2 regions of the Streptomyces sp. NPDC006551 genome follow, and region 2 is predicted to be linked to the other one. Evidence: riboswitches for the same ligand, from Rfam matches in the RefSeq annotation. Region 2 holds a riboswitch; the other holds the start of a gene.
The links. Region 2 has a riboswitch for glycine ahead of gcvT (glycine cleavage system aminomethyltransferase GcvT). Riboswitches for the same ligand answer to the same signal wherever they lie in the genome.
Positions count from the first base shown of each region.

Region 1 (15,264 bases), on a different contig from region 2:
CGCTCGAGCAGCACGGCGGAGACCAGGCCGAACTCGTGGCGCTGCTGTCCGGTGCGACGCCGGTGCGGGGCCCGGGCGTGAGGCTCGTGGTCGACGACGCGAAGGGGACCGAGCAGGGCGGCGGAGGCCCCCGGGAGAGCAGCGGGTTCGCCGACACCGGGCGCGTACGTGACCGGGACATGCAGCGGATCGTCAACGGTCTGTGGGAGTCCGGCGCGGAGGCCGTCGCGATCAACGGGCAGAGGCTGACGTCCCTGTCCGCGATCCGGGCGGCCGGCGACGCCATACTGGTCGACAACAAGCCGCTGGTGCCGCCGTACACCGTGCTGGCGGTGGGGGACGGGCAGCGGCTGAGCACCGCGTTCCAGGACAGCGCGGACGGGCAGTACCTGCACGCGTTGCGGGAGAACTTCGGGATCCGGACCAGTATCTCGGCCCAGGCCGAGGTACGTCTGCCGGCCGCGCCGAGCCTGATCGTACGTACAGCAGTGCCGAGGGGAGCCGGGGCGGCCGACGCCACCGGGCGGGCCACGGCCGACACAGGGAAGGGCACATCTTGATCGCCGTACTGGGCCTGATCGTGGGAGTCGTGGTCGGACTGTTGGTCCGGCCCGAGGTTCCGGCGGTGGTCGAGCCCTATCTTCCGATCGCCGTGGTCGCCGCCCTCGACGCGGTCTTCGGCGGCCTGCGGGCCATGCTCGACGGGATCTTCGTCGACAAGGTCTTCGTGGTCTCCTTCCTGTCGAACGTGGTCGTGGCCGCGCTGATCGTCTTCCTGGGCGACAAGCTGGGCGTCGGCGCGCAGCTGTCGACCGGTGTGGTCGTCGTCCTCGGCATCCGGATCTTCTCCAACGCGGCCGCCATCCGGCGCCATGTGTTCCGGGCGTGAGGCCGATGAGCAACGACGAGACTCCTCGGAACGGGACTCCCTCGAATCAGAACGAGACTCCCTCGACAAACGGCGGGGCTCCCTCGAACGAGACTCCTCCTGAGAATCCTCAGAACGCCGCTCCCGAGAACGGGGCTCCCCAGGACGAAGCTCCGCGGGAGGCGGCTGCGCCGAACGGCATGACGGGGCGGCAGCGGCTGAAGGCCGGTCTGTGGCCGCCGCGCGTGAGCCGGGCTCAGCTCATCGTCGCGGTCCTGCTGTTCGTCCTGGGCCTCGGGCTCGCCATCCAGGTGCGCTCGACCAGTGACAACAGCGCGCTGCGCGGCGCCCGCCAGGAGGACCTGGTGCGCATCCTGGACGAGCTCGACGACCGTACGCAGCGGCTCGAGGACGAGAAGGCGCGGCTGGAGAGTCAGCGCTCGGAGCTGGAGTCCAGTTCGGACCAGGCCGAGGAGGCGCGGAAGCAGACCCAGGAGAAGGAGCGGCAGCTCGGCATCCTGGCCGGCACGGTCGCGGCCGAGGGGCCGGGGATCACGCTGACCATCGCGGACGGTTCGGGCGCGGTCGAGTCGGACATGCTGCTCGACGCCATCCAGGAGCTGCGTGCCGCGGGGGCCGAGGCGATCCAGGTCAACGACGTACGGGTGGTGGCGGACAGCTATTTCTCGGGCGGCGACGGTTCGATAGAGATCGATGGAACGAAGGTGGCCGCTCCGTACGTCTTCAAGGTCATCGGCAAGCCCGAGGATCTCGAGCCCGCGCTCAACATCCCCGGTGGAGTCGTCCAGACCCTGGAGAAGGAGCAGGCCACAGCCACTGTGGCCCGGTCCGAGAAGATCGTCGTGGACGCCTTGCGACCTGTGAAGCGGCCTGACTACGCTCAGTCGTCCTCGCAGTGAGGCGGGGTGCATGACGGTCACGCGACAAGGGCAAGAGGTTGCGGGGGGTCGCCGCACCACAAGCGTGGTGCGTGGTGGAAACTGTCCGGAGGATACGGACGTTGTGATTATGTCCGGGTCGGCAGGTGTGTTCATTCAGGGTTCGTCCTGCCCCACGGGCGGGTCTGTTTCGGTCAAGGGGAATCGCCCGTGAAGTTGTTTGCGAAGTTGTTCGGCAAGAGCGCACGCGAGGACGGCGGCAACGCCAAGCACCGCGCGCCGCGCCATGCCCAGAGTGAGGAACAGGGTGGCGAGCGCCCCCTCTTCCGTGATGAGGTCGATGGCCAGGGCGGTGACATTCCGGGCGGACAGGGCGCGTCGTCTGTTGACCCTGCCGGTGCGGGCCGCATAGGTTTCGGAGAACCATCGACCTCGAGTACGGGTGGAGGGTTCACCCCCGACCCGTATGCGACCCAGACCTCCGCGGGTCAGCCGCGGCAGGAGGATGCGTCCATGCCGGTGTGTACGAGGTGCGGTCACCGCAACACCGCGGACAGCCGTTTCTGCTCTCACTGCGGCGCGCCCCTGCGTGCCGGGGTGCCCGCGGAGCGCGCGTCCGAGACGACGTCGACGATCTCGATCTCGGGTCTGGAGGCGTACGACTCCGAGGTCACCGGCCAGACCGCCGTTCCGTCCCTCTCGCCCGAGGCGCTGGCGGCCGTCGAGGCGCTGCCGACCGGTTCGGCGCTCCTGGTCGTGCGTCGCGGCCCGAACTCCGGCAGCCGCTTCCTGCTGGACGGCGAGCTGACCACGGCCGGCCGTCACCCGCAGAGCGACATCTTCCTGGACGACGTGACGGTGTCGCGGCGGCATGTGGAGTTCCGGCGGGCGCAGGACGGCAGCTTCACGGTCGCCGACGTCGGCAGCCTGAACGGTACGTACGTCAACCGTGAGCCGATCGACTCGGCCGTTCTGTCCAACGGCGACGAGGTGCAGATCGGCAAGTACCGGCTGGTCTTCTACTCGAGCCAGCGGGGCGCGTAACGCCTCGGAGAAGCCTTCAGGGAAGGTCCATGCTGCGAACACCGACGGGCGGTGCCGGACACGGTGCCGCCGCCGCGGGCGACCGGCTGGTCAGCATCGGTGCGGTGCTGAATCAGCTGCGCGACGAGTTTCCCGAAGTGACCATCTCCAAGATCCGGTTCCTGGAGGCCGAGGGGCTCGTCGAGCCCCGGCGGACGGCCTCCGGGTACCGGAAGTTCAGCCCGCAGGACGTGGAGCGGCTCGCTCAGATCCTGCGGATGCAGCGTGACCACTATCTTCCGCTGAAGGTCATCCGCGAGCATCTCGACGCCCTCGCCCGGGGTGAACAGGTCACGCTGCCGGCCCCGAGCCCCCAGCGGGACCTGCTGGAGGGTGCCTGGGACGCGGAGGGCGACCGGCCGACCGCCACGCGGGTGGGCCGGGCCGAGCTGCTCGCCGCCGCGGAGGTGAGCGAGGAGGAGCTCGCGGAGTGGGAGTCGTACGGGCTGATCGCTCCGGGAGCCGAGGGCGGGTACGACGCCGAGGCGGTCACCGTCGCCAGACTTGTCGCGGACTTGGGGAGATTCGGTCTGGAACCGCGCCATCTTCGGGCGGTGAAAGCGGCTGCCGACCGGGAGGCCGGGCTGGTCGAACAGATGGTCGCGCCGCTGCGCCGGCACCGTAATCCGCAGACCAGAGCGCATGCGGAGGCCACCGCCAAGGAGCTCGCGGGGCTCTCCGTGAGGCTGCACGCGGCACTGGTGCAGACCGCGCTGGGAATCCGGTTGCAGTGATCTTGGGGGGTCCCGACTACCCAAACCGGTCGAGCACGTCCTAGGGTTGCTGTGTGAACGAGCTCGACGTTGTGGGTGTCCGGGTGGAAATGCCCTCCAACCAACCGATCGTGCTCCTGCGTGAAGTGGGAGGCGATCGGTACCTTCCCATCTGGATCGGACCGGGTGAGGCGACCGCGATCGCCTTCGCCCAGCAGGGCATGGCCCCCGCCAGGCCGCTGACGCACGACCTCTTCAAGGACGTCCTTGAGGCGGTGGGCCAGGAGCTCACCGAGGTCCGCATCACCGACCTCCGCGAAGGGGTCTTCTATGCGGAGCTGGTCTTCGCCAGCGGCGTCGAGGTGAGCGCCAGGCCGTCCGACGCGATAGCGCTGGCCTTGCGCACCGGGACGCCGATCTTCGGCAGTGACGGTGTCCTGGACGACGCCGGTATCGCGATTCCGGACGAGCAGGAGGACGAGGTGGAGAAGTTCCGCGAATTCCTCGACCAGATCTCTCCGGAGGACTTCGGTTCCAGCAGCCAGTGAGGTGTTCCGGCGAGGTCCTGTCCCCGGCGGATGAAGCGGCGAAGTGCCGTCCCGCCCGGGCGCTGATCCGAGGGCGCGTCAGCGCATTCGAGTAGCCTTTCCCCGAAGAGAGATACGGGAAACCACTCTCAGGGTGATTATCACTCGGCGTGCCGAGTGTGGCGATCGTTGACGCACCCCGAGTGACTGCCTACCTTCGTGTGGGCAGGTCAAGGACGGAGGGTCGGCGTGATGAGCAGCGGCGACGGTACGGCAGGGGGCTCCCTCGGGCGTGCGCCCGGTGAGAACGGTCCGTATCCGCTTCACGGCGGTGTGAGCGACTTCGGAACGGACGCGAGTGCGGGCGCGGCCACGGGTGCGGATACGGAGACCGTCGGATACCGGGGGCCCACCGCGTGCGCGGCGGCGGGGATCACGTACCGCCAATTGGACTACTGGGCGCGTACCGGCCTCGTCGAGCCGAGCGTACGGCCGGCCTACGGCTCGGGGACGCAGCGGCTGTACAGCTTTCGTGACGTGGTCGTCCTCAAGATCGTCAAGCGTTTCCTGGACACCGGGGTCGCGCTCCAGAACATCCGGGCGGCCGTGCAGCATCTGCGCGCCCACGGTTTCCGCGATCTGGAGCGGATGACGCTGATGAGCGACGGCGCGACCGTGTACGAGTGCTCCTCGCCCGACGAGGTGGTGGACCTGCTCCAAGGGGGACAGGGCGTCTTCGGGATCGCGGTGGGAGTGGTCTGGCGAGACGTGGAGGCCGCGCTCTCGCAACTGCACGGGGAACGTGTGGACACGGGCGAGACGCTGATCGGGCACAACCCGGGCGACGAGCTGGCGCGACGGCGGCGGGACCGGGCCGTCTGAGCCCGGTGGGCGGCGCTCGCGCGGGCGAGCAGCCGGTAGGGGGCGGCCTGGTCGGCGCGGCCGCACGGGAGTGCGAGCCGATTGTCAGTGGTGTAGGGCAGCATCGGAGATGTGAGAGCCGCGCCGACGATTCTGCATCTGGACATGGATGCCTTCTTCGCCGCCGCCGAGCAGGCGGCGAAACCGAGCCTGCGCGGAAAACCGGTGGTCGTCGGCGGTCTCGGGCCGCGCGGAGTCGTCGCCACCGCCTCGTACGAGGCACGGCGCTTCGGGGTCCATTCGGCGATGCCCATGGCGCAGGCGCGCAGACGGGCGCCGAACGCGGCCTATCTCGTGCCCCGCTTCGCGTTCTACCGTTCCATCAGCGAGCAGGTCATGGAGCTGCTCGGACGACTGTCGCCCCTCGTGGAGCCGCTCAGCCTCGACGAGGCGTTCGTGGACCTGGAGGCCGGGGGCGTCGCCGAGGACAGCGCAAGCGCGCGCAGGGCGGGGGAGCTGCTGCGCCGGGACATCCTCGCGACGACCGGACTGACGGGGTCGGTAGGGCTCGCGGGATCCAAGATGCTGGCGAAGATCGCCTCGGAGGAGGCGAAGCCGGACGGGCTGGTGCTCATCGAGCCGGGCACGGAGCGGGAACTGCTGGGACCGAAGTCGGTGCGGATCCTGCCGGGCGTCGGGCCGGCCACGGGCGAGCATCTGCGCAGGGCGGGGATGACGACGGTGTCGGACCTCGCGGAAGCGGGTGAGGACGAGCTTGTACGGCTTCTGGGGCGGGCGCACGGGGCCTCTCTGTACAGGATGGCCCAGGGGTACGACGACCGGCCCGTGGTGGCCGAGAGGGACGCGAAGTCCGTGTCGGTGGAGGACACCTTCGACGTGGACCTGCACGACCGGGTGCGGATCCGGACGGAGGTGGAGCGGCTCGCGGAGCGGTGCGTGGGCCGGCTGCGGGGTTCCGGGCACTCGGGACGGACGATCGTGCTCAAGGTGCGGCGGTACGACTTCTCGACGTTGACGCGGTCGGAGACGCTGCGCGGGCCCACGGACGATCCGGTGGTGGTGCGGGAGGCGGCGGGGCGGCTGCTGGAGGGTGTGGACACGACGGGCGGGGTGCGGCTGCTGGGCGTGGGGGTGAGCGGCCTGGCGGACTACACGCAGGAGGACCTGTTCGCGCAGGCGGAGGCGGCGGAGCCGCCGTCGGAGGAGGAGTCGGGGGAGGCGCCCGCGCCGCCGGAGGCGGTCGAGCCCGAGGTGCCGGCCGAGCGGCGCTGGGCGCCCGGGCACGACGTGCGGCACGCGGTGTACGGCGCCGGGTGGGTGCAGGGCAGCGGGGTCGGGCGGGTCACCGTGCGCTTCGAGGAGCCGGGGTCGGGGCCGGGGCGGGTGCGGACGTTTCCCGTCGACGACCCGGATCTGGAGCCGGCGGACCCGCTGCCGCTGGTGGGGGGCGGGGCGGGTACGGCGGCGGTCGCCTAGGAGTAACCGGGGCCGCGGCACGCGTGCGCCGACGCGACGGTGAGCTGCGCGCGCTCCCGTGGGCGGCGGTCGCCCCGGAGACCGCGACGCGCGGCCTCCGGGGCGAGCGGGGCTGGAGGGGCCGGTCAGGTGTCCTCTTGACCCGCGAGGTGGCCGAAGTCGTGGTCCGGCACCGGCGGAAGGGGGATGTTGTAGTGGCGGTAGAGCTGGAGCTCCTGTTCCGGGGAGAGATGGCGGCCCACGCCGAAGTCCGGGGCGTCCTTGATCAGGGCGCGCTCGTACGGGACGTGGAGGCCGTCCTCGACCAGTTCGCTGGGCTCCAGGGGGACGAAGGCGTCCCGGCTGAACAGGCCCGTGCGGACCGCGGCCCACTCCGGCACCCCCGTCGCGTCGTCGAGGTACACCTCGTCCACGGTGCCGATCTTGTTGCCGTCGCGGTCGAACGCCTTGCGGCCGATCAGGCTGCGCGGATCGATGTCGGTCTGCACGGTCCCTCCAACGGGTCGCGACTGGTCTTCGAGGACCTTCAAAGACTACGAAAGTGCACATCTGGGATGTCGGCCACTTGAGCGATGGGAGTGGGAACCGCGCTGGTAGGCTGGCTGTGGCTGTCGACCCCGTGCGGGAGAGTCCTCCGGAGAAGGTTTTCGGAGGCGCCGAAGGAGCAAATCCTCCCCGGAATCTCTCAGGCCCCTGTACCGCACGGACGAGGTCACTCTGGAAAGCAGGGCGGGCGTCCGACGGCATCCGCTCTCACCGACGGTGAAAGCCGGCGTGCCCTTCGGCGTGCCGGTGAAGCTCTCAGGTCGAGATGACAGAGGGGGAGGCCGTCCGGGTACCCGCGCCGTGGTGCCCCTCGAAGGTCGTGACGACCAGGAGGCCTCCGTACATGACCGCCCACCGCATTCCGCTCTCCGAGCTCGAGCAGGGCATCCCGTTCGAACAGCGGCACATCGGACCCGACGCCGAAGCCCGGGCCAAGATGCTCGCGCAGGTCGGCTACGGCTCCCTCGACGAGCTCACGGCCGCCGCCGTGCCGGACGTGATCAAGAGCGCCGAGGCGCTCGCCCTTCCCGCCGCCCGCACCGAGGCCGAGGTCCTCGCCGAGCTGCGCCGGCTCGCCGACCGCAACCAGGTCCTCGCCCCGATGATCGGCCTCGGCTACTACGGCACCTTCACCCCGCCGGTGATTCTCCGGAACGTCATGGAGAACCCCGCCTGGTACACCGCGTACACGCCCTACCAGCCGGAGATCTCGCAGGGCCGCCTCGAGGCGCTTCTCAACTTCCAGACCATGGTCGCCGACCTCACCGGTCTGCCCACCTCCGGCGCCTCGCTGCTCGACGAGGGCACCGCGGCCGCCGAGGCCATGGCCCTGTCCCGGCGCGTGGGCAAGGTCAAGAACGGTGTCTTCCTCGTCGACGCCGACGCCCTGCCCCAGACCATCGCCGTGATCGAGACCCGCGCCGAGCCGACCGGCGTCGAGGTCGTCGTCGCCGATCTGAGCGACGGTATCCCCGCCGAGATCGCCGAGCGCGGTGTGTTCGGTGTCCTGATCCAGTACCCGGGGGCCTCCGGCGCCGTCCGGGACATCAAGCCGGTCATCGACGCCGCCCACGAGATCGGCGCGATCGTCACCGTCGCCGCCGACCTGCTGGCGCTCACCCTGCTCACCTCGCCCGGCGAGCTGGGGGCGGACATCGCCGTCGGCACGACCCAGCGCTTCGGCGTCCCGATGGGCTTCGGCGGGCCCCACGCCGGCTACATGGCCGTCCAGGACAAGCACGCCCGCTCCCTGCCCGGCCGCCTCGTCGGCGTCTCCGTCGACGCCGACGGCAACCGCGCCTACCGCCTGGCCCTGCAGACCCGCGAACAGCACATCCGCCGCGAGAAGGCCACGAGCAACATCTGCACCGCGCAGGTGCTGCTCGCCGTCATGGCCGGGATGTACGCCGTCTACCACGGCCCCGACGGCCTGAAGCAGATCGCCCAGCGCGTCCACCGGTACGCCACCGTCCTCGCCGAGGGCCTCAAGGCCGGTGGCGTCGAGGTCGTGCACGGCTCGTACTTCGACACCCTCACCGTCCGGGTGCCCGGCAAGGCCGCCGAGGCCGTCGCCGCCGCCCGTGAGGCCGGCGTCAACCTGTACCTCGTCGACGCCGACCACGTGTCCATCTCCTGTGACGAGACCACCGGCCGCGCCCAGCTCGCCGCCGTGTGGGGCGCCTTCGGTGTCGACGCCGACATCGAGGCCCTGGACGCCGTCGCCGAGGACACGCTGCCCGACGGGCTCCTGCGCACCGACGCGTACCTGACCCACCCGGTCTTCCACGCGCACCGCTCCGAGACGTCGATGCTGCGTTACCTGCGCAAGCTCGCCGACCGCGACTACGCGCTCGACCGCGGCATGATCCCGCTCGGCTCCTGCACCATGAAGCTGAACGCGACCACCGAGATGGAGCCGGTGACCTGGCCCGAGTTCGGTCAGATCCACCCCTTCGCCCCCGTCGAGCAGGCGCAGGGCTACCTCACGCTCATCACCGAGCTGGAGGAGCGTCTCGCCGAGGTCACCGGCTACGACAAGGTGTCGATCCAGCCCAACGCCGGTTCTCAGGGCGAGCTGGCCGGTCTGCTGGCCGTCCGCGCCTACCACCGCGCCAACGGCGACCTGCAGCGCACGGTCTGCCTCATCCCGTCCTCCGCGCACGGCACCAACGCCGCCAGCGCCGTGATGGCCGGTATGAAGGTCGTCGTCGTCAAGACCGCCGACGACGGCGAGGTGGACGTCGAGGACCTGCGCGCCAAGATCGAGCAGTACCGCGACGAGCTGTCCGTGCTGATGATCACCTACCCCTCCACGCACGGTGTCTTCGAGGAGCACGTCGCCGACATCTGCGGAGCCGTGCACGACGCCGGCGGCCAGGTGTACGTCGACGGTGCCAACCTCAACGCGCTGGTGGGACTCGCCAAGCCGGGCAAGTTCGGCGGCGACGTCTCGCACCTGAACCTGCACAAGACCTTCTGCATCCCGCACGGCGGCGGCGGGCCCGGCGTCGGGCCGGTCGGTGTGCGCGCGCACCTCGCTCCGTACCTGCCGAACCACCCGCTGCAGCCCACCGCGGGCCCCGAGACGGGCGTCGGCCCGATCTCGGCCGCCCCGTGGGGCTCGGCCGGCATCCTGCCGATCTCGTGGTCGTACGTGCGACTCATGGGTGGCGAGGGCCTCAAGCGGGCCACGCAGGTCGCCGTCCTCGCCGCGAACTACATCGCCAAGCGTCTGGAGCCGCACTACCCGGTGCTCTACACGGGTCCGGCCGGTCTGGTCGCCCACGAGTGCATCGTCGATCTGCGCCCGCTGTCCAAGTCGACCGGTGTCAGCGTCGACGACATCGCCAAGCGCCTGATCGACTACGGCTTCCACGCGCCGACGATGTCCTTCCCGGTGGCCGGCACGCTGATGATCGAGCCGACCGAGTCCGAGGACCTGACCGAGCTCGACCGCTTCTGCGACACGATGATCGCGATCCGCGGCGAGATCGAGAAGGTCGCGTCGGGCGAGTGGCCCGCCGACGACAACCCGCTCCACAACGCGCCGCACACCGCGGCCGCGCTGGGCGGCGAGTGGAACCACCCGTACACCCGTGACGAGGCGGTCTTCCCGGCCGGTGTCTCGGCCGCGGACAAGTACTGGCCGCCGGTCCGCCGGATCGACGGGGCGTTCGGCGACCGCAACCTGGTCTGCTCCTGCCCGCCGCTGGACGCGTACGACAACTGAGCATGAGTCAGGGCCGGTTCGGAGGTCTCCTCCGGGCCGGCCCTTGTCGTGTTCGTGGTCCCTCGTACGGGTCCTGGTGCCTGAACCGCCTCGGCGTCAGGCGGCGGTGGTCACCTGCCCCACCCTCAGCGGGCGGTGCGGGGCGATGATCTGCCCGTCCGGCAGCAGTTCACCGGTGTCCTCGAAGAGCAGGACCCCGTTGCACAGCAGGCTCCAGCCCTGCTCCGGGTGGTGTGCCATGAGGCGGGCCGCCTCCCGGTCGGCGGAGTCGGCGGTGGGACAGGCTGGCTGGTGCTGGCACATGGGTGGGTTCTTTCGCTGCGTCGTGATGAGTGTCGTCCTGCGGCTCGATGCGGTGCTCATGGCCGCCCCCCGTTGTCGGTTCGGTTGGTCCAGTGTTCCCCTACGGACGTCGATCCGCAGGTATTTCGCGGCAGCTCTTCCTACTGCATGAAGACGTATCACTCTCGCGGGCGGTTCAGCTCAACTGGGAGGTCACTTCGGATGGTTCGGAGTAGCACCAAAGGGCTAGTCCGTACGGGGGGAGTCGTTCGACGGTGGTGTTCGACGCGGTCCGGACGGAGCTCCGCCCCGCGGGCCGGGCCGGCCGCGGGGCGGGGACGGGCGTGATCCGGATCAGGCCGGCGCCGGCGTGCCGAACAACGGCGGCGGCGCCAGGCGCAGGGTGAGGACGGGCAGCAGGTCGGCGACCCGGTGCGGGCGGTGGGCGGCGATTCCCGGCGGCGCGGGGGCGAGCGGGACCAGCAGGTCGGTGGGTGCGGGCGAGGCCGAGGCGCCGTCGGCCTCGGTGTCGCCGTGCAGCCAGAGCGTCAGCATGTACAGCTCCGGTATGGACAGCAGGTGGGGCTGGTACGGCGTGGGCAGCGCCTCGGCCTGGAGCAGCGCGCGTTCCGTGGCGGTGACGTACGGCCCTTCGAAGAAGTGCGAGAACGACCAGCCGTCGGGGGTGAGCATGGTGTCCGCGGCGGCGACGGCCCTGTCGGTGCCCCGGATGAGGAAGCGCCAGCCGACGAGCCGGGTGCGCGGAGCCTGTCCCGGCGGGACGACCTGGTCCCGTACGTCGAGGACGTGTACGGGCAGCGGAAGTTCGGGGCTCAGCGGGCCCTGGGCGGTTCGGAGGGCGGGCGTTCGCGCCTCGCGGACGGCGGTGGGGGAACCGAGGGCCGCGAGGACACTGCGCAGAGCCGGCGCAGGGGCCGGTGAGGGTCGGAGCATGGTGGGTCGCCTCTCGCTCAGGAGACACGGTGACGCGTGGGCAGGTACGACGGCGCTGTCAGCTGCCGGGCCGGAAGGGGGCCATGAGGCCATGGCCGGGCGCCAACACTCTGCCTCGTTCGCGGAGTTTATACGAGAGGTGTTCACACAGTGTTTCCGCTAGCGCTCGCCGATATTACAAGCAAGGTCCCATCCGGTCCTATTTCAACGGCGATTCGGCGGCTTCCCGGTGGGCTCAGGGCGTCTGCCTGCGACGTTGTCCCCGCTGCGGACGGCTGAATATCGATCCCATGGTTCCGGCAATTATGTCGATGGAATATGTCTCTGCCGAGTGCCTTGGGGATGTGCCGGACGGGAACTCCCTTCAGCCTATCGTTCAACGGGGTTGTCGCGCAGGCGTTATGGATCAGCAGGCCGGGGCATCATCGTCCGTGACACGCGCGGCCGTCGCCGCGGCCGCCCATGCGGGGAGGGACGCTTCGATGGGGGAGAAGGTCGTGACAGACGGGTTCGACCTGTCTGATCGGCAGCGATACCGCAGGAAGCTCCAGCAGTGTCTGGCGGGGCTCGCGAGGCTTCTGGCGGAGAAGAGGTTCGACCGGCCGCGGAATCTCATGGGTCTGGAGATCGAACTCAATCTCGCGGGCCTCGACGGTATGCCCAGGATGGTCAATCAGCCGGTGCTCGAGCGGATCGCGAGCCCGGATTTCCAGACGGAACTGGGAATGTTCAATCTCGAAGTGAACATCGCCCCGCGCCGTCTCGACGGGCGGGTATTCGACCGTCTCGCGGAGGAGCTCACCACCGGTCTGGGATATGCCGACCGCAAAGCCCGTGAAGTCGACGCGGGGGTGGTCATGATCGGAATTCTGCCCACGCTCGCCCAGCGGGACCTCGTCTCCGAGAACCTCTCGGCGGTCGACCGCTACACCCTCCTCAACGACCAGATCGTCGCCGCCAGGGGGGAGGACTTCACCCTCGACATTCACGGCGTGGAACGGCTGAACTGCACCGCGACGTCGATCGTGCCCGAGGCGGCCTGCACCTCCGTGCAGCTGCACCTCCAGGTCACCCCGCAGCGTTTCGCCGCCGTGTGGAACGCTGCGCAGGCCGTGACCGCGGTCCAGATCGCGGTCGGTGCCAACTCGCCGTTCCTCTTCGGGCGCGAGCTGTGGCGCGAGTCCCGGCCGCCGCTGTTCCAGCAGGCCACGGACACGAGGCCGCCGGAGCTCCAGGCGCAGGGGGTGCGACCGAGGACCTGGTTCGGGGAGCGGTGGGTGGATTCCGCGTACGACCTCTTCGAGGAGAACCTGCGGTACTTCCCCCCGCTGCTGCCGATCTGCGACGAGGAGGATCCGCTGCTCGTCCTCGACCGGGGCGGGGTGCCGCGGCTGCGGGAGCTCGTGCTGCACAACGGCACGGTCTACCGCTGGAACCGCCCGGTGTACGGCTGGGTGGACGGGGTCCCGCATCTGCGGGTGGAGAACCGGGTCCTGCCGGCCGGGCCGACCGTCACCGACGTCGTCGCCAACGCGGCCTTCTACTACGGCCTGGTGCGGGCGCTGGCCGAGGACACCCGGCCGCTGTGGAAGCGGCTGCCGTTCGAGGACGCGGCCGTGAACTTCGACACCGCCTGCCGCCACGGGATCGACGCGGAGCTGCGCTGGCCGCGGCCCGGCCGGTCGGGCGGGGTGGCGGCGGTCCCCGCGGTACGGCTGGTCCTGGACGAGCTGCTGCCGCTGGCCGCGGCCGGGCTCGACGCCTGGCGCGTCGAGCCGGCGGACCGCGACTTCTATCTCGGCGTGATCGAGGAACGCTGCCGCGGGCGGGTCAACGGCGCGTCCTGGCAGGCCGACACCTTCCACCGGGCGCTCGACTCCGGTCTCGACCGGGAGGCGGCGCTCGCGGCCACGACCCTGCGCTACGCCGAGCTGATGCGGGCGGGGAAGCCGGTCCACACCTGGCCGGTGGGGATCTCGTAGGGTCGACCACCTACGCGGGGCGGGCGCCAGGAGCGGGGGAATGGCGTCCGGCCCGGAGCGTCACGCATGATCTCCGTACCCGGGAAGCGATGGGGAAGTGGAGACAGGTGTGGTGTCGGAGCAACGAGTGGTGGCCGGTTCTCTTCCCCCTGAGGAGCCGTCGCGCGGGATCCTGCGGTCCGAGACGGTGGTCGTGCTCGCGCTCTCGCTCGGAGCGAGCGGTGTCTCGGCCCTCATCAGCTTCGTCGGATCGTTGACCAAGCCGGGCGGGCTGAAGGACCAGGCGGCGACGCTCAACGGCTCGTACGCTCCGGGACGCCCCTGGCTCGACCTCGCCTGGCAGCTCTTCGGCATCGCCTCGGCGCTCGTCCCGGTCGTCCTCGTCGCGCATCTGCTGCTGCGCGAGGGCTCCGGGCTGCGGGCGATCGGCTTCGACCGGTCGAAGCCGTGGCCGGATCTGGGGCGAGGCGCGCTGGTGGCGGCCGGGATCGGGAGCGCCGGGCTCGCCTTCTACCTGATCGCGAGGGCTTCGGGGTTCAATCTGACGGTGGTGCCCGAGTCGCTGCCCGAGGTGTGGTGGAAGTACCCGGTGCTAATCCTCTCGGCGGTGCAGAACTCCGTCCTGGAGGAGGTCATCGTCGTCGGCTATCTGCTGCGCCGGCTCGATCAGTTGGGATGGTCGCCGACGGCCGCCCTGGTGGCGAGCTCGGTGCTGCGCGGCTCGTACCACCTCTACCAGGGGGTCGGCGGCTTCATCGGGAACATGGTGATGGGCGTCGTCTTCGTCTGGCTGTACCGGCGCTGGGGGAGGGTGGGACCGCTCGTGGTGGCCCACGCGCTGCTCGACATCGTGGCCTTCGTCGGATACGGCCTGCTGGCAGGGAAGGTGGACTGGCTGCCCACGGCCTAGCGGGCAACGGAGCGTAGGGGTGGAGGGGCGTACGGCGGTGGCCGTACGCCCCTCCGTCGTGTACGGGGTCCTGCGGCTTACGGGGTCAGGCGCGCAGCTCCCCTTCGATGACCGTCACGGCGTGGCCGGTCAGGAGGGTGCGGTCGCCGCGCAGCCGGGTGCGCACGAGGCCGGTACGGGCGCCGCCCTGGAATCCGGTCAGCTCGTCGCGTCCGAAGCGGGCGGACCAGAACGGCGCGAGCGCGGTGTGGGCGCTGCCGGTGACCGGATCCTCGTCGATACCGACGCCCGGGAAGAAGCCGCGGGAGACGAAGTCGTAGCCGCGCTCGGGCTGTCGGGCGGCCGCGGTGACGATGACACCCCGGTCGGAGAGGTCGACGAGGGCCGCGAAGTCCGGCGTGACGTAGCGCACGGTCTCCTCGTCGCGCAGCTCGACGACCAGGTCGCCGATGTGGGCGGCGGTGTCGTGGACGGAGACCACCTCCACACCGAGCGCCTTCTCCAGCCCGTCCGGGACCGGTACGGGGGTCAGCGGCGAGGTCGGGAAGTCCATCGTGATGGTGCCGTCCTCTTCGGCCGTGGCGCTGAGGATGCCGCAGCGGGCCGCGAACCGGACGGTGCCGTTCGCCGCGCCGGTCGTGGGGAGCGCACCGGTCGTGTGCAAGACGTGCGCGGTGGCGAGCGTGGCGTGGCCGCACATGTCGACCTCGGTGGTCGGGGTGAACCAGCGCAGCGCCCAGTCGGCCTCGCCGCCGGCGGGCAGGGGGTGGGCGAAGGCGGTCTCGGAGAGGTTGACCTCGGCGGCCACCTTCTGGAGCCAGTGGTCGTCTGGGAAGGAGTCGAGCAGCAGGACCCCCGCCGGATTGCCGGAGAAGGGTCGGTCGGTGAAGGCGTCGACGATTCGAATCCGCAT
Region 1 covers NZ_JBEXOT010000002.1:4,121-19,384, forward strand. Annotated here, with positions in the region: gene ABZY12_RS02575 (DUF881 domain-containing protein) at 1-560, shown strand, start outside; gene ABZY12_RS02580 (small basic family protein) at 557-889, shown strand; gene ABZY12_RS02585 (DUF881 domain-containing protein) at 895-1,788, shown strand; gene ABZY12_RS02590 (FHA domain-containing protein) at 1,870-2,811, shown strand; gene ABZY12_RS02595 (MerR family transcriptional regulator) at 2,841-3,584, shown strand; gene ABZY12_RS02600 (bifunctional nuclease family protein) at 3,638-4,111, shown strand; gene ABZY12_RS02605 (MerR family transcriptional regulator) at 4,343-4,972, shown strand; gene ABZY12_RS02610 (DNA polymerase IV) at 5,084-6,448, shown strand; gene ABZY12_RS02615 (PRC-barrel domain-containing protein) at 6,574-6,936, opposite strand; glycine riboswitch at 7,061-7,159, shown strand; gene gcvP (aminomethyl-transferring glycine dehydrogenase) at 7,338-10,223, shown strand; gene ABZY12_RS02625 (DUF5999 family protein) at 10,320-10,526, opposite strand; gene ABZY12_RS02630 (hypothetical protein) at 10,860-11,459, opposite strand; gene ABZY12_RS02635 (glutamate-cysteine ligase family protein) at 11,942-13,441, shown strand; gene ABZY12_RS02640 (CPBP family intramembrane glutamic endopeptidase) at 13,572-14,351, shown strand; gene ABZY12_RS02645 (PhzF family phenazine biosynthesis protein) at 14,437-15,264, opposite strand.
Region 1: another riboswitch for glycine. It lies ahead of gcvP (aminomethyl-transferring glycine dehydrogenase); the one in region 2 lies ahead of gcvT (glycine cleavage system aminomethyltransferase GcvT).

Region 2 (15,264 bases):
GGGTCTGGCCGCGGACGATCCGGCCCACGTAGGGCCAGCCGAAGAAGCCGATGACGATCACCAGGGCGCCGATGCGTACGCCGGAACCGGAGACTCCGAGGATCTCGTTGGGCAGTACGGAGACCAGGGCGATGGTGAAGAGCAGCTGCGGGAAGGCGAGCATGACGTCCATGACCCGGCTGAGCGCCGCGTCGACCCAGCCGCCGAAGAAGCCGGCGGTGATGCCGAGGACGGTGCCGAGGACGACCGCGAAGAGCGCCGCGAGGACGGCGACGAGGAGCGAGATCCGGGCGCCGTAGACGACGCGGCTGAAGACGTCGCGGCCGTTGACCGGCTCGACCCCGAGGAGGAAGTCGGAGCTGATACCGCCCCAGGAGCCGATCGGGGTGCCGAAGAGCGGGTCGATCTGGTCCTCGTGGAACTCGTCCGGCGGGTGGCCGAGGAGGCCCACGATCACCGGCGCGAAGATCGCGACCAGGACCAGGAAGATCACGACGGCGCCGCCCGCGAGGGCCAGTTTGTCGCGCTTGAGGCGCGTCCAGGCGATCTGCCAGGGCGAACGGCCCTGGATCACGTCGGCGGGGCCTTCGGGCACGGCGTCGACGGCCGCGGTCGACTCGGCCGCACTCGTCTCGTGCAGTGGTGCCGTCATCGTGGTGAGGACCCCTCTCGGCCGCCGGTAGCCGGCCCTTGCCCGCCGCGGGTAGCGGCTTGGTGGAACAACTGCGGGGCACTGGCCATGACGGCCGAACGCCCGGTGTTCCGGGGAGTCTTCAATGGGTTCGCGATCACCCGCCAGACCCAGCGGTGAATGTTTGCTCAAACGTGATGCGGTGCGTTGCCTTCCGTTATCCGGACGTCGTGATCGCGTGAGCGGACCATCTCACCCGCTAATCCAGCAGAACGGACATGTCGCTCAACTGTGCTCGCGCGGGCCGGAATTGGGGGAACGGAACAGTCGGAATCAGTACGTACGGGGCGCGGCCGACGGGTATCCGTGGCCCGGGCCGTGCGGAGCGGGGGCCGCGTGGGCGTCCCGGTCGTAGAAGGGGCGGGCGTTGGCGCGCAGCCACATCGCCACCGGGTCGTACTCGTCGGACATCGCGACCGTCGAGACGGGAAGCCCGTCGGGGACGGCGGAGATCGACTGGCCCATCATCGCCCGCACGGAGTCGACCGAGGCCGGGGAGGTGTCGTAGAGGTCGAGTCCGATGGCGAGGTACGGGGAGCCGAGCGCGGGCTGCACCCAGGCGCGGCGAAGCGCCCGTACGGACGGGGTGCGGTGCGCGTTCTGGGTCAGCAGGGCGTAGAACTGGGGGATTTCCAGGGCGGGTTCGGTCAGCCGCAGCGGCCCGGCGGGCATCCGGTCGAGGCCCGTGGCGATCCGGCGCAGGTCGGCCCAGGGGATGCCGACGCCGCCGCCGGAGTCGTGCGGGTTGAGCCAGATGCCCCAGCGGTCGGGGTAGAGGGCGCGGGCGATGTCGCGGCCGGTGACCACCTCGTGGGCGCGGTTCCAGCCGGAGGCGGCCAGTTCCTGGGCGGAGGTGACGCAGGGGGCGTAGCCGAGGCCGTCGATCTCCATGTTGCCGTACTGGGCGTCGGGCGCGCCCGCCTGGCCGTGCCAGAGCAGCATCCAGACGTCACCGTCCGCGAGGGCGTGCAGCAGTCGCTCGTACGCTTCATAGCGTCCGGGTGCCACCTGGCGCAGCATGTGCTCGACCTGTCCGGCCGCAGCGGTGCCTGACGCGCTCACCCTGTGTCCCGCCCCTCTTCCGTCCACCGGTTCAGCTTAATGACGCTCAATGCCGTGGTGCGCCGCTCAGCCGGCGGTCCGCTGGTAGAAGGGGCGCACCCGCTCCAGCATCCAGTCGCCCACGGGGTCCTGCGCAACGTCCAGGAGGATGAGATTGACCGGCCAGGCCACCTCGACCCGGCCCAGCGCGCGGCCGAGCGCGTCGAGCGGGGCGTTGCGGTCGACGCCGTCCCAGCCGACGAGCTGGACGCCGACGAACAGGGCGGGTTCGGTGCCCTCGACGCTGGCCAGGGCGCGGCGGGCGGTGAGGACGACTCCGGTGGCCTCGAACTCGGCGGCCGCGGCGGAGAGGAAGTCGACGGGGTCGTCCTGCCAGTCGGGCTCGAAGAGCCGGACCCGGCCGCCGGTCGCGGGGCCGTCCAGCGGGGTGCGTCCGACCCGGCAGAGTTCGGCGACGGCGGGCGGAGGCAGCGGGGCGCCGACGGTGCCCCCGGGGTTCACGGCGATGCCGAGCTGCGGCGGCAGACCGCGGGCGAACTCGCGGGCGGGCGCGACGGTGAAGGACATGTGGCTGCCGACGCAGGCCAGGAACTGCTGCTCGGAGCTGAAGACGGGGACGTACGGGATGCCGTCGATCTCCATCGTGGGCAGGTCGAGGTCGGTGCTCTCGGGGCTGCCGCCGTTGGGCAGCGGCACCCAGACGGGGCTGCGGCCGAGCACCTCGACGAGCCGGCCGCCTGCGGCGGGGTTGCCGAGCGAGGCGGCCAGCACCTCTTCGAGCTCATTGCCCGGCCACGTAACGTCCACGGTCTCGGTTCCCCTTCTCACGCGCCTGGTCACGCGCCCTCGGGGCAGAACCCTAACGCCGCCCCGACGCCGTCGTGGCCACAAGCGTACGGACCGCGCCGGTCCGGAACGCCGCCGCTCCCCCGCCGGTCAGTGCGCGTCCCGGAAGGCGATCTTCCGGAGTGCGCCCGCCGCGTCCCGGTCGAGCAGGGTCGCCGAGGCGCAGCCGCGGGGCAGCCGGCCCGCCTCGACGGAGCGCAGCAGCCGGCCGACCGCCCGGCGGTGCCGGGCGAAGGCGTACCCGGACACTCCGCGGCCCCGCTCCCGCTGGCCGTCGCGGGCGGCGGCGGGGGTGACGTCGAGCAGGACCAGATGCAGGGAGCGGCCCCGGCGGCGGGCCTCCCGGGCCAGCCAGTTGCGCACCCACGACTGGGTGCCGCAGTCGTGGACGATGACGCTCCGGCCGGCCCGCAGGGCCCGGCGCAGCCCGGCGTAGTGGGCGATCCGTACCAGCGGGCGGTAGACGGCGTACGGCAGGAAGCGGGGCATCCGCGCCTCCCAGCGTTCGCGGGCGTCCTGCGAGTCGATGCCGCGTCCGTCGGCGGCCTGCCGCATCAGCGTCGACTTGCCGCTGCCGGGCAGCCCGGAGACGACCACCAGGTCACCGGCGGCGAAGGCGAGCACGCGCGGACCGCGCCCGTCCCGCTCGCGCAGGTCGCGCAGCAGGCGCGCGGTGCCGCGCCGGGTCCTGGCCCGGGCGCGCTGGGCCGGTATGCCGGTGGCCGCGTAGGCGCCGGTTCGCTGGAACGTCATCGCTTCTCCCCCTGTCGGGTCCTGAAGACCCTTCCCCAAGAAGTGTAAAGAGACGGTAATGAGGCACAAGCGATTTGCCGATCAGGACCCGCGTGCAATGATGTGCGCGCCAAGCGCACACAACCACATACCGGCCGCTCGAATCCGCGCGGGAGAGTCCCGGACAGGCTGTAGCAGTGCTGTAGCAGTCCGGGCGCCGAAGGAGCAAGACCCTCCCTTGAATCTCTCAGGCCCCGTACCGCGCGGATGAGGCAGATCTGAAAAGCGGGCGCGCTGTCGCGCCCCACCCAAGGTGCAAGCCGAGGATGCTCTCGGTGAACCTCTCAGGTTCCATGACAGATGGGGAGGATCGTCCTCGTCCGTCATGATTTTTTTCGCCCTGGGACCCGGGAGCCACACCCATGAGCACTGCCCCCCGCCTGACCGCCCTCGATGCCCTGCATCGCTCCCTGGGCGCGACCATGACCGACTTCGCGGGCTGGGACATGCCGCTGCGTTACGGCAGCGAGCGCGACGAGCACAACGCCGTCCGCACCAAGGCGGGTCTGTTCGACCTCTCCCACATGGGGGAGATCACCGTCACCGGGCCGCAGGCCGTCGAGCTGCTCGACTTCGCGCTGGTCGGCAACATCTCCACGGTGGGCGTGGGCCGGGCCCGCTACACGATGATCTGCCGGGAGGACGGCGGCATCCTGGACGACCTGATCGTGTACCGCCTCGGTGACACCGAGTACATGGTCGTCGCCAACGCCTCCAACGCGCAGATCGTCCTCGACGCGCTCACCGAGCGGGCGGCCGGCTTCGACGCCGAGGTGCGGGACGACCGTGACGCCTACGCCCTGATCGCCGTCCAGGGCCCCGAGTCCCCCGGAATCCTGAAGTCGCTGACCGACGCCGACCTGGACGGGCTGAAGTACTACGCCGGTCTGCCCGGCACGGTCGCCGGGGTCCCCGCGCTGATCGCCCGCACCGGCTACACCGGCGAGGACGGCTTCGAGCTGTTCCTGAAGCCCGAGCACGCCGAGGGCGTCTGGAAGGCGCTGACCGAGGCCGGCGCCCCGGTCGGCCTGATCCCCTGCGGTCTGTCCTGCCGTGACACGCTCCGCCTGGAGGCGGGCATGCCGCTGTACGGGCACGAGCTGACCACCTCCCTGACCCCGTTCGACGCGGGTCTGGGCCGGGTCGTCAAGTTCGAGAAGACGACCAACGAAGGCCGCTTCGTCGGCCGCGAGGCGCTTGAGAAGGCCGCCGAGCGCGCCGAGACCGCCCCGCCGCGCAAGCTCGTCGGCCTGATCGCCGAGGGCCGCCGGGTCCCGCGCGCCGGGATGCCGGTCGTCGCGAACGGCGAGGTCATCGGCGAGGTCACCTCCGGCGCGCCCTCCCCGACCCTCGGAAAGCCGATCGCCATGGCGTACGTGGACGCGGCGCACGCCGAGCCGGGCACGCAGGGTGTAGGTGTGGACATCCGCGGCACCCACGAGCCGTACGAGGTCGTGGCGCTGCCGTTCTACAAGCGCCGGAAGTGACGTTTCCGGGCAGGACCGGTCCCACCGCCCCGGTGGCTCGGTTCGCCTCCGGGGCGCTTCGCGCCTCTTCGGCTCACTCGCCCCGTCTCACCTCTTGTCTCATCCCGCAAGACCCACGTTCATCAGCACTCCCCCGATCCAGGAGAATCAGGTCATGAGCAACCCCCAGCAGCTGCGCTACACCAAGGAGCACGAGTGGCTGTCGGACGCCGAGGACGGCGTCGCGACGGTCGGCATCACGGAGTTCGCGGCCAACGCGCTCGGTGACGTCGTCTACGCCCAGCTCCCCGAGGTCGGCGACACCGTCACCGCGGGCGAGACCTGCGGCGAGCTGGAGTCGACGAAGTCCGTCAGCGACCTGTACTCCCCCGTCACCGGCGAGGTCGTGGCGGCCAACCAGGACGTCGTGGACGACCCCTCGCTGGTGAACACCGCTCCGTTCGAGGGTGGCTGGCTGTTCAAGGTACGCGTCACGGGCGAGCCGGACGACCTGCTCTCCGCCGACGAGTACGCCGAGTTCTCCGCCGGGAACTGAGACCCCTTAGGGATCGATTCATGTCTGTGCTGAACACCCCTCTTCACGAGCTGGACCCGGACGTCGCCGCCGCTGTCGACGCCGAGCTCCACCGCCAGCAGTCCACCCTCGAGATGATCGCCTCGGAGAACTTCGCTCCGGTCGCCGTCATGGAGGCCCAGGGCTCCGTTCTCACCAACAAGTACGCCGAGGGCTACCCCGGCCGCCGCTACTACGGCGGCTGCGAGCACGTGGACGTCGCCGAGCAGATCGCGATCGACCGGGTCAAGGACCTCTTCGGCGCCGAGTACGCCAACGTCCAGCCCCACTCCGGCGCCTCCGCCAACCAGGCCGCGCTGTTCGCCCTGGCCCAGCCCGGCGACACCATCCTCGGCCTGGACCTGGCCCACGGCGGCCACCTCACCCACGGCATGCGCCTGAACTTCTCCGGCAAGCAGTTCAACGTGGTCGCCTACCACGTCGACGCCGCCGGGCTGGTCGACATGGCCGAGGTCGAGCGCCTCGCCAAGGAGCACCGCCCCAAGGTGATCATCGCGGGCTGGTCCGCCTACCCGCGTCAGCTGGACTTCGCCGCCTTCCGCCGCATCGCGGACGAGACCGGCGCCTACCTGTGGGTCGACATGGCCCACTTCGCCGGCCTGGTCGCGGCCGGTCTGCACCCGAACCCGGTCGAGTACGCGGACGTGGTGACCTCCACCACGCACAAGACGCTCGGCGGCCCGCGCGGCGGCATCATCCTGGCGAAGAAGGACTTCGCGAAGAAGCTGAACTCCTCGGTCTTCCCCGGCTTCCAGGGCGGCCCGCTGGAGCACGTGATCGCGGCCAAGGCGGTCTCCTTCAAGGTCGCGGCCTCGGAGGAGTTCAAGGAGCGCCAGCAGCGTACGGTCGAGGGTGCCCGCATCCTCGCCGAGCGTCTGGTCCAGGCCGACGTCACCGAGCACGGCGTCGCCATCCTCTCCGGCGGCACCGACGTCCACCTGGTCCTGGTCGACCTGCGCGACAGCGAGCTCGACGGGCAGCAGGCCGAGGACCGTCTCCACGAGGTCGGCATCACCGTCAACCGCAACGCCATCCCGAACGACCCCCGCCCGCCGATGGTCACCTCCGGCCTGCGGATCGGCACCCCGGCGCTCGCGACCCGCGGCTTCGGCACCGACGACTTCACCGAGGTCGCCGACATCATCGCCGAGGCCCTCAAGCCCGGCTTCGACGCCGACAAGGCCGAGGCGCTGAAGGCCCGGGTGTCCGCACTCGCGGAGAAGCACCCGCTGTACCCCGGCCTGAAGTAATTTCGTACGCTTTAGTTCCAGGTTTCGTTCGTACGATTGTTCCGGGGCACCGCGCACACTGGACAGTGAGCGCGGTGCCCCAGCCCGTTTCCCCGCTCTGCTCTGTTCTGCACCACCCCGGCAGACAACGGCGTCTACCACCCCACAAGGAGTTCCCCGTGGCCATCTCGGTCTTCGACCTGTTCTCGATCGGCATCGGCCCGTCCAGCTCCCACACCGTGGGTCCGATGCGCGCGGCGCGCATGTTCGCCCGCCGGCTGAAGAACGAGGGCCTGCTGGCCCACACCGCCTCGATACGGGCGGAGCTGTACGGCTCCCTGGGCGCCACCGGCCACGGCCACGGCACCCCGAAGGCCGTCCTGCTCGGCCTGGAGGGGAACTCTCCGCGCACGGTCGACGTCGAGACGGCGGACGAGGAGTTCGAGCGGATCAAGTCGAGCGGCCGGATCAACCTGGTCGGGGCCCACGAGATCCCCTTCGACTTCGACGAGGACCTGATCCTGCACCGCCGCAAGGCGTTGCCGTACCACGCCAACGGCATGACGATCTTCGCGTACGACGCCGAGGGCGCCCTGATCCTGGAGAAGACGTACTACTCGGTCGGCGGCGGCTTCGTCGTGGACGAGGACGCCGTCCAGGGCGAGAACCCGATCGTCCCGGACGACACGGTCCTGAAGTACCCCTTCCGTACCGGTGACGAGCTGCTGCGCCTGGCGAAGGACACGGGTCTGTCGATCTCGGCGCTGATGCTGGAGAACGAGAAGGCCTGGCGCACCGAGGAGGAGATCCGCGAGGGTCTCCTGGAGATCTGGCGTGTGATGCAGGCGTGCGTCTCGCGCGGCATGTCCCGCGAGGGCATCCTGCCGGGCGGTCTGAAGGTCCGCCGCCGCGCCGCGAACACGGCCCGCAAGCTGCGCTCCGAGGGCGACCCGGCGGGGCTCGCGATGGAGTGGATCACCCTCTACGCGATGGCCGTGAACGAGGAGAACGCGGCGGGCGGCCGGGTGGTCACCGCCCCGACGAACGGCGCGGCCGGCATCATCCCCGCGGTCCTGCACTACTACATGAACTTCGTGCCCGGCGCCGACGAAGACGGGGTGGTCCGCTTCCTCCTCGCGGCCGGCGCGGTCGGCATGCTCTTCAAGGAGAACGCCTCGATCTCGGGCGCCGAGGTCGGCTGCCAGGGCGAGGTCGGCTCGGCCTGCTCGATGGCGGCCGGCGCCCTCGCCGAGGTCCTGGGCGGCACCCCGGAGCAGGTGGAGAACGCCGCGGAGATCGGCATGGAGCACAACCTGGGCCTGACCTGCGACCCGGTCGGCGGCCTGGTCCAGATCCCGTGCATCGAGCGCAACGGCATGGCGGCGGTCAAGGCGGTCACGGCGGCGAAGATGGCGATGCGGGGCGACGGCAGCCACCTGGTCTCCCTCGACAAGGTCATCAAGACGATGAAGGAGACCGGCGCCGACATGTCGGTCAAGTACAAGGAGACGGCGCGCGGCGGTCTCGCGGTGAACATCATCGAGTGCTGAGGTCTAGACCCGGCCCTGACTGGCGCTTGTGTCTCTTCAGCGCTGGTCAGGGCCTTCCTCGGGCGGTCACGCCCCAGGACGCGATGGCAAGGGTTTCATTGACGTCGCTCCACGGCTACCCCCTCCCGGCCCCCGGCAAAGGACCAGTCCGGCCCCGTATCCGTCTCGCTGCATGAAGGCCCCTTCGCGGTGCTACGTGGAAGCCCGCGTTCAGCGTCCGACCAGGACATCGGCCAGTTCGGCCCTGGCCACACAACTGCCGCCCCTTTCTCTGACAGCGGGGCTTACCAGCGTCCTCGTCGCGGGCGACGCTGCGGTGGGGCCACTCTCTCTGCCGGCCAGGCGACCAGTGCGGTCTCGTCGGGATCCAGCAACGCGACGCGGACTCGGGAATGGCACCCTCGGCCAGATCGATTTCTACGACGGCGTTACGGCGGGTCCTGACCAGCTCGCTCGACCAACGTAGTCGCTCGCCCTCAACCGAGCACGTCTCTACGCTCACTCTGCCGTTCCGATATTCGCTCCCGTGATGCGCGAGGCGAATTCTTCCATGTACTCACGGTGTTCCACCTGGATAGCGGATTCCGGGATTTCCCCCAAGGGTGAGAGATCGACACCTTCTAGCATCCCGCACCCGTCGAGATCGGTCAGCGCGTGCAGGAGGGCCTCCAGAGCCACCCGGGACTCCTCGTGCGAGGCCAGCATGGCGATCAGGTCACCGGCCACTCTGGCCTGGGTGTCGGAGAGGAGGTTCACGAAGTCCTGTACGCGGTCGCTCGCCTCCGTACGCACCGCTTCATCGGGACTCAAAAGGTCCCGGAGGAAGTCGACGTAATACTTTCTTTCCATCCGTTTCATCTTCCAGATCAGTGCGGGTACGGTATTGGCAGATGACTGGGCCACGGAATGTGGGTATCGTTGATGGCCGCCTCATTATAGTTCGGACTGTTCGGGTTTCCGATCTTCGCGTGATATAGCGTGCCTGCCTCGTCCTGAAATTGGTGCCCGATCTGGATGCGGTAGATGGGACCGCTGCTGGCATTGGGGCCGGCGTGTGGGCCGAGGTCGGGCCCGTGAACACGCATACGCACCGTCTTACCCGTGACATCGTCCGTCCACTTCCACTTGATGCCGTGCTCGACACCACCCGGGATCGGCTTCCAAGGTTCCTGAACGGCGTCCTTCGGGATGATGCTGAGCGGGTTTGCATCCCCACGGAGGTCCCAGCCTCCACCCTCGATCCGGGGCGGACAGGGACCGAGCCCGAGCGGGTCGCTCCACGTGTGTGGATTGTGGACGTACGTGACCGGGTTGTCGGCCGGGGTAAGCCCGAGTGGGTCGGGGGTGAGGTAGCGGGCCGACTCTGGGTCGTAGTAGCGGAAGAAGTTGTAGTGGAGTTCCGATTCGCGGTCGAAGTACTGGCCCGGGAAGCGGAGCGGGGTGTATGCCGTCGCGTCGCGGGTCCAGGCGGTGGTGCCCCAGAGGTTGGTGCGCGTGCGCCAGGCCAAGGCGCCAGATTCGTCGACGAGTTCCGTCGGGGTGCCGATCAGGTCCGTGACGATGGCGAAGAAGCGGTCGTCGGTGGAGCCGTGACGACGTTCCGTCTGGGTCAGGGGACGCAGACCGGCGTGGTCCCAGGTGAGGATCGTGTCCTCGGTCGTCTGCTCGCAGAGGGTCGCCCCGTCCCAGACGAAGTGGACCGTCTCGAAAGGGGACTGCTTCGATATACGGCGGCCCAGAGGGTCGTACGCGTACCGCCAGACCGTTCCGTCCGGTGTCGTCACCGCGGTGAGGCGGTCCTCCGCGTCCCACTCGTAGCGCCAGGTGTCGGGCTTCCGGGAGAGACGGGTCTTCTGGCGCAGGACGATCCGGCCCTGGTCGTCGTGTTCGTAGCGGACGGCACCGGCGCCGGTGATCCGCGTGCCTTGGTAGGCGCGTGTGCCCGTCGCGGAGTGGGACGGGTGCGTGGCCGGCCAGGAGGCCTCCGTCTGGTTTCCGGCGTCGTCGTACGCGTACCGCTCCGTCCAGATCCGCGCGTGGACGGCCGTGACGCGGCCGGCCGCGTCCAGGTCGAAGCGGCGGGCGCCGGAGAGCGCGTCCGTGATGCCGATGAGTCCGCCGTCCGCACGGTAGGTGTACGTGCGGTGCTGCAGGCGGCGACCTGAGTCGGCGGTGACCTCCTGATCGGTGAGGCGGCCCATCGCGTCGAACGAGGAGGTCAGGACGGCGAAGTCGGCGACATTGCGGCTGGTTTCACGGCCGAGAACGTCGTGGGTGAAGGACAGCCTCCGGCCCGAGGACGTCAGTTCCGTACGACGGCCCGCTGCGTCGTACGACCACGCGCTCGTGGAACCGCCTGGAGTCGTCCGACCCGTTCTCCGCCCCACGGCGTCGTGTGAGAACGAGAGGGTGCGGCCGTTCACGGTCTCCGAGGCGAGGCGCCCGTAACGGTCCCGGAGACGCCCCAGTGTCGCATCCGGCCCGGTCGCTGCCGCCAGTTCGTCGAAGATGTCGTACTCATAGGTGCTGACCGCCCCTTCGGCGTCCTTGCGGACGATCCGGCCGAGGCTGTCGCGGTCGAACCGGATCGTCTGCCCCAGGCCGTTCGCGCGGGAGGCCAGACGGCCTGCCACGTCGTAGTCGTAGCTCAGCGCCCGACCGTCGAAGTCCGTCTCCGTGACCAGCCGGCCCGCCGCGTCGTAGGCGTATTCCCACGTCAGGCCCTGTGGGTTGGTCACCCGGGTCAGTCGCAGGTTCGTGTCGTGGGAGAACTCGTAAGTGACTCCGTCCGGGCCGGTGCGGGAGGTCAGTAGGTCGAAGTCGGTGTACGTGAAACGGGTCGTGGCGCCCATCGCGTCGGTGTGGCTGAGGCAGTTGCCCTCGCCGTCGTACGTCCAGGACTCCACCGTGCCGTCGGGTGCGGTGCGCCGGGACGGCCGACCCTCGACCGTCCACTCCATCCGGGTCTCCGCGCCGAGGGGGTCGGTGATCCGGACCGTACGGCCGAAGGCGTCGTGTTCGTAGCGGGTTGTGGCACCCAGCGGATCCGTGACCTCGACGGGGAGGCCCCGGTGGTCGAGGACCAGCCGGGTGGTGGCGCCGAGCGGGTCCGTCACCGAGGTGAGCCGGCCGACCGCGTCGTACGCGAACTTCGTCGTCGCGCCCGAGGCATCGGTCACCGACGTGCGGTTGCCGCGCTCGTCGAAGGTCTGGCGCGTGACGTTGCCGTCGGTGCCGACGATGCGTACCGGCATCCCGTCGTCGTCGTACTCCGCTCGCGCCTGCCGTCCGTCCGGGCGCTCCAGCACCGTCACGCGGCCGTGTTCGTCGTAGGTGGAGCGGCTGACGTGGCCCAGTGGGTCCGTCCGTGACAGCAGTCGGTTGTGGTGGTCGTACGCGAAGCGCGTGACCGCGCCCAGTGCGTCGATCTCGGCGACGACCTGCGCACGTTCGTTGATCAGATGGCGCTCGGTGTGCCCCATGCCGTCGGTGAAGGTGGTCAGGCGGAGCCCGGTCGTCGGGTCGACACCGTCCCAGGTGAACGTGGCTTCTAGGTGTCCGTTGGTGCCCGACTGGTAGATGCACCGGTCCTGGTCGTCGTAGACGTAGTCGAAGCGGCTGCCGTTGGTGTCCGTCCACGAGGTGATGCGGCCGTGCTCGTCGCAGCCGAAGCGCAGGGGACGGCCGGAGGAGTTGGTGACCTCGGTCAGGTGGCCGTCGGTGTAGCCGTAGCGCAGGATCTCCTGATCGGATCCGTCCGCCGCCGCTGCCGCAAGGTGGAGGGCGGTCACGCGGCCTTCGCTCGTGGTGAGCTTCAGGTGGTAGCCGCCGTGGTGAATGATCGACGTGGGAGTGCCCGCCGCGTCGTACTCGAAGGCGATCCAGCGGCCGTTGCGGTCGTCGATCTGGGCCAGGAGCGCGAGTTCGTCGCTGTGGTCGACGAAGTGCCAGACCCTGCCGGTGCCGGGGTCGGTGATGATGTAGCCGTCCTCGACCCGGTCCAGTGGCCACTGCCGTCCGTGGGTGGGCATGACCGGGACGCCGGGGGCGGGGTGCGGATAGGCGAGCAGGCTGCCCTCGTCACAGCTGAAGATCACACCCTCGGAATCGATCTCCAGCCGCTGGTCGACCGTCGACGACCACGCCGGGCCGAACCACCGACCCGAACGGCGTGAGGAGTCGAAGGTGCGCCGGAAGACGAGCGGCAGTGAGCCGGGCAGGGTGATGTCCGTCTGCGGCAGCAGCATGCGGCCCGTCGCGATGTCGATCGGGTCGTTCTTGCACGCCGTCTCGCCGCACGTCTTGCCGTTGCTGTGGGGATCCTTCTCGTGTTCCCCGCGGCTGCCGCCCGGTTTCCGCCCGTCGGGCAGGTGCTTGGTGCCGTTCATGCCGGCGCGCAGACCTCCCCTGACCACGCCTGCGCCCTTCGTCCCGATCAGCTCCGGTATGAGGCGGCCGAGGAACTCCGACGGGTCGCCCTTCGCCGCGTCCCAGGCGTTCTTCAGTGCCCTGTCCGGATTGGCCGCTGTGGACACCAGGCCGGCGAGGGTCATGTTGACGCCCTTGTAGAACTCCGCCGGGTGGGTCAGGTTGTACAGGTCCAGCGGGTTGACCGAGCGGACGAAGTTGACCAGACCCGCCGTGCCCTTGACCACACCGCCGCCGAAGTGGGCCAGCTCGAAGCCCTGCCCCAGGCCGTAGTCCAGCAACTCGAGCTTGGCCTTCTCGACTCCGGTCGGCTCTTTGGGCGCATGCGCGAGCGCGGCATGGACCGCTGCCCTGGCAGTCTCCGCGGCCTCCTTCCGCGCGGTCCGGGCGTCGGTCAGGATCTCCCGGGCGCGCTGCCGCTTGGCTTCGCCGGGGTCGGAGAACGTTCCGGGATGGGGCAGCGGGCTGTCGCTGTCGCGGGCGGCGTCGTAGGCTGCGGCCTTCTTGCGGTAGGCGTCGTCCGCAGCCTTGGAGTCCTTGTCGCCCTCGTTGTAGAGGGCGATCGCCTCACGCGCCTTACCCTGCGCACTCGTGATCGCGCTCGAGTACGTCTCCAGCGCCTTGGCCGCGTTCTCCATCGCGTCCGCCGCGTGCAGCCAGTCGGTTGGCAGGGTCTGGAACTTCTCCCGGAAGGCGTTGGCCGCCTCGCCCCTCCAATGGTCGGAGTCCAGCTTCTTCATGCCACCGCCGACCAGGTCGAACGCGCGTCGGAAGTCCCGCAGGTTCTTCACCGCGGAGGCGATCTTCTCCGGCTTGCCGTGGATCAGCTCGTTCGCTTCTTCCGTCTGCCCGAGCTGCTTCTCCCCGACCTCCGCACCGAGAGAGGAAGCAGTCTCGTCGCCCCAGTCCTCGACCGCGTCCGCCCAGTCGTGCGCGCCGACCTTGTCCAGGCCCTGGCCTGCCTTGTCGGTCGCATAGTCGACACCCTCGCCGACGATCTCCTTGCCCTTGTCGAGGCCCTGGTCGACACCGTCGACGATCTTGTCGCCCCACCCCCGCCAGTCCACCATCAGGGGTTCTCCCCCCAGCGCGGCTGCTCGGCCTGATCGATGGTCGCCTGGTCGGGACCGAGCATCTCCTTGAGTTCCTCATCCATCCCGTCACGCAGCTTCGCGTCCAGCACGCCCGAACGCTCCATCGAGTCGAGCATCGAGTCCTCAACGTCGTACGCGGTGTTCTTCCAGGTCTGCTTCACCTCGCCGTGCACCTCGGAGAACGACTCCGGGCTCCAGTCGGCGTTGTCCCACGTGTGCTGGTCACGAATGGTTTCCCAGCTCATCTGCTTGACCTCGTCCTCGGACAGATGCGGGTTCCCGTTGAGCGAGTTCACCCCGATCTTGAACGAGTCCTTGACGTACTGCTCCTGCTCCGCGAACGAGCCCGCCGACAGGCCCACACCCTGCGCAAAACCATTTCCTCGGAGAGTCAGTGCCCGTACGCCCCACTCCCACCGGTTGCAGAAGGTCTCGAACTCCGAAGTCAGACCGCTGTGTCCCAACTCCAACCCGGACAAGGCAAGATCGGAGAACCCGCGGCCCGCCGACGCCTCACCGATCAACCCGAGCTCCTTCAGCTCGGAATGCGCCAGGTTGATGCCCTTCACGATCTCCGCCAACGCCCCCGCCAGCGCCGCGAGATCGGGTTCCTCACCACTCACCGCGTCCCCGTTCCCCCGAGATCCACCGCCACCTCATCCGGGACGACGCCCGCCACCGGCGGAAACAGCATCCCGTCAGCACTGCCCGCGTCCAGAGCGACTCCGCCCGGACCGGGCAGCATCGGCACCATCACGTCCAGCAGCCGCGCACCCAGAATCGTCCGGTACGTCCACTCACGCCCCGCATCCCCTTGCGCGACCGCGAACCGCGCCAACGCCTCCTCGTCCGAGAACGCACAGATCCACCGCACCCCGTTGAAATCCGCCGTCCACAGACTCCCCTGCGCATCGAACGGCACCAGAACCGCGTTGCGCCGGAACTCCCCCAGCAAACGCGCGAACTCCCGGCGCGCCAACGTCACCTCGGCGGCCGCTTCCGGCTCCGACCGCGGTTCCGGCTGCGCCGCCGGAACCGACGCAGCCGCCAACTCAGAGAGGCTCGACACGTGTTGGCGCTTCCGTATGCCCTCCCCGTTCCCAGTCACTCAAGAATGCTGTCACGCGATCATTCCCGGTAGCAACGTAGAACTTAGACAGTCCCTGGTCAGAATGAAATGTCCCTGGAAGTCCCTGATGCGGCGACTCTGAGCCGAGAACTCAAGGAGACCGCGCGGGCGGTCCCGCGGTGAACATCATCGAGTGCTGAGGTTCTAGGACAAGCCCTGACCAGCGCGTTCGGCGCCTTCGGCTGGGTCAGGAGCCCTCCGTGGCGGGTGGCTCGGCGCCGAGGCTGAGTCGGCGGCGGAGTGCCTCGTTCTCGGACTCGAGGAGGGAGATGCGTTTGCGGGCGAAGTACAGCTCCATCACGGCGTCGTGGAATTCGGAGACCAGCTGCTCGGGGGTCAGTTCCATGGGTGCCTCGAAGACTCGGGTGCGGATCAGGCCGGC
Region 2 covers NZ_JBEXOT010000017.1:17,871-33,134, reverse strand. Annotated here, with positions in the region: gene ABZY12_RS17555 (ABC transporter permease) at 1-652, opposite strand, end outside; gene ABZY12_RS17550 (enhanced serine sensitivity protein SseB C-terminal domain-containing protein) at 965-1,753, opposite strand; gene ABZY12_RS17545 (enhanced serine sensitivity protein SseB) at 1,820-2,560, opposite strand; gene ABZY12_RS17540 (AAA family ATPase) at 2,690-3,352, opposite strand; glycine riboswitch at 3,492-3,603, shown strand; gene gcvT (glycine cleavage system aminomethyltransferase GcvT) at 3,754-4,878, shown strand; gene gcvH (glycine cleavage system protein GcvH) at 5,033-5,413, shown strand; gene glyA (serine hydroxymethyltransferase) at 5,434-6,702, shown strand; gene ABZY12_RS17520 (L-serine ammonia-lyase) at 6,861-8,231, shown strand; gene ABZY12_RS17515 (hypothetical protein) at 8,730-9,134, opposite strand; gene ABZY12_RS17510 (putative T7SS-secreted protein) at 9,098-13,729, opposite strand; gene ABZY12_RS17505 (hypothetical protein) at 13,729-14,376, opposite strand; gene ABZY12_RS17500 (SseB family protein) at 14,373-14,822, opposite strand; gene ABZY12_RS17495 (hypothetical protein) at 15,070-15,228, opposite strand; gene ABZY12_RS17490 (hyaluronoglucosaminidase) at 15,255-15,264, opposite strand, start outside.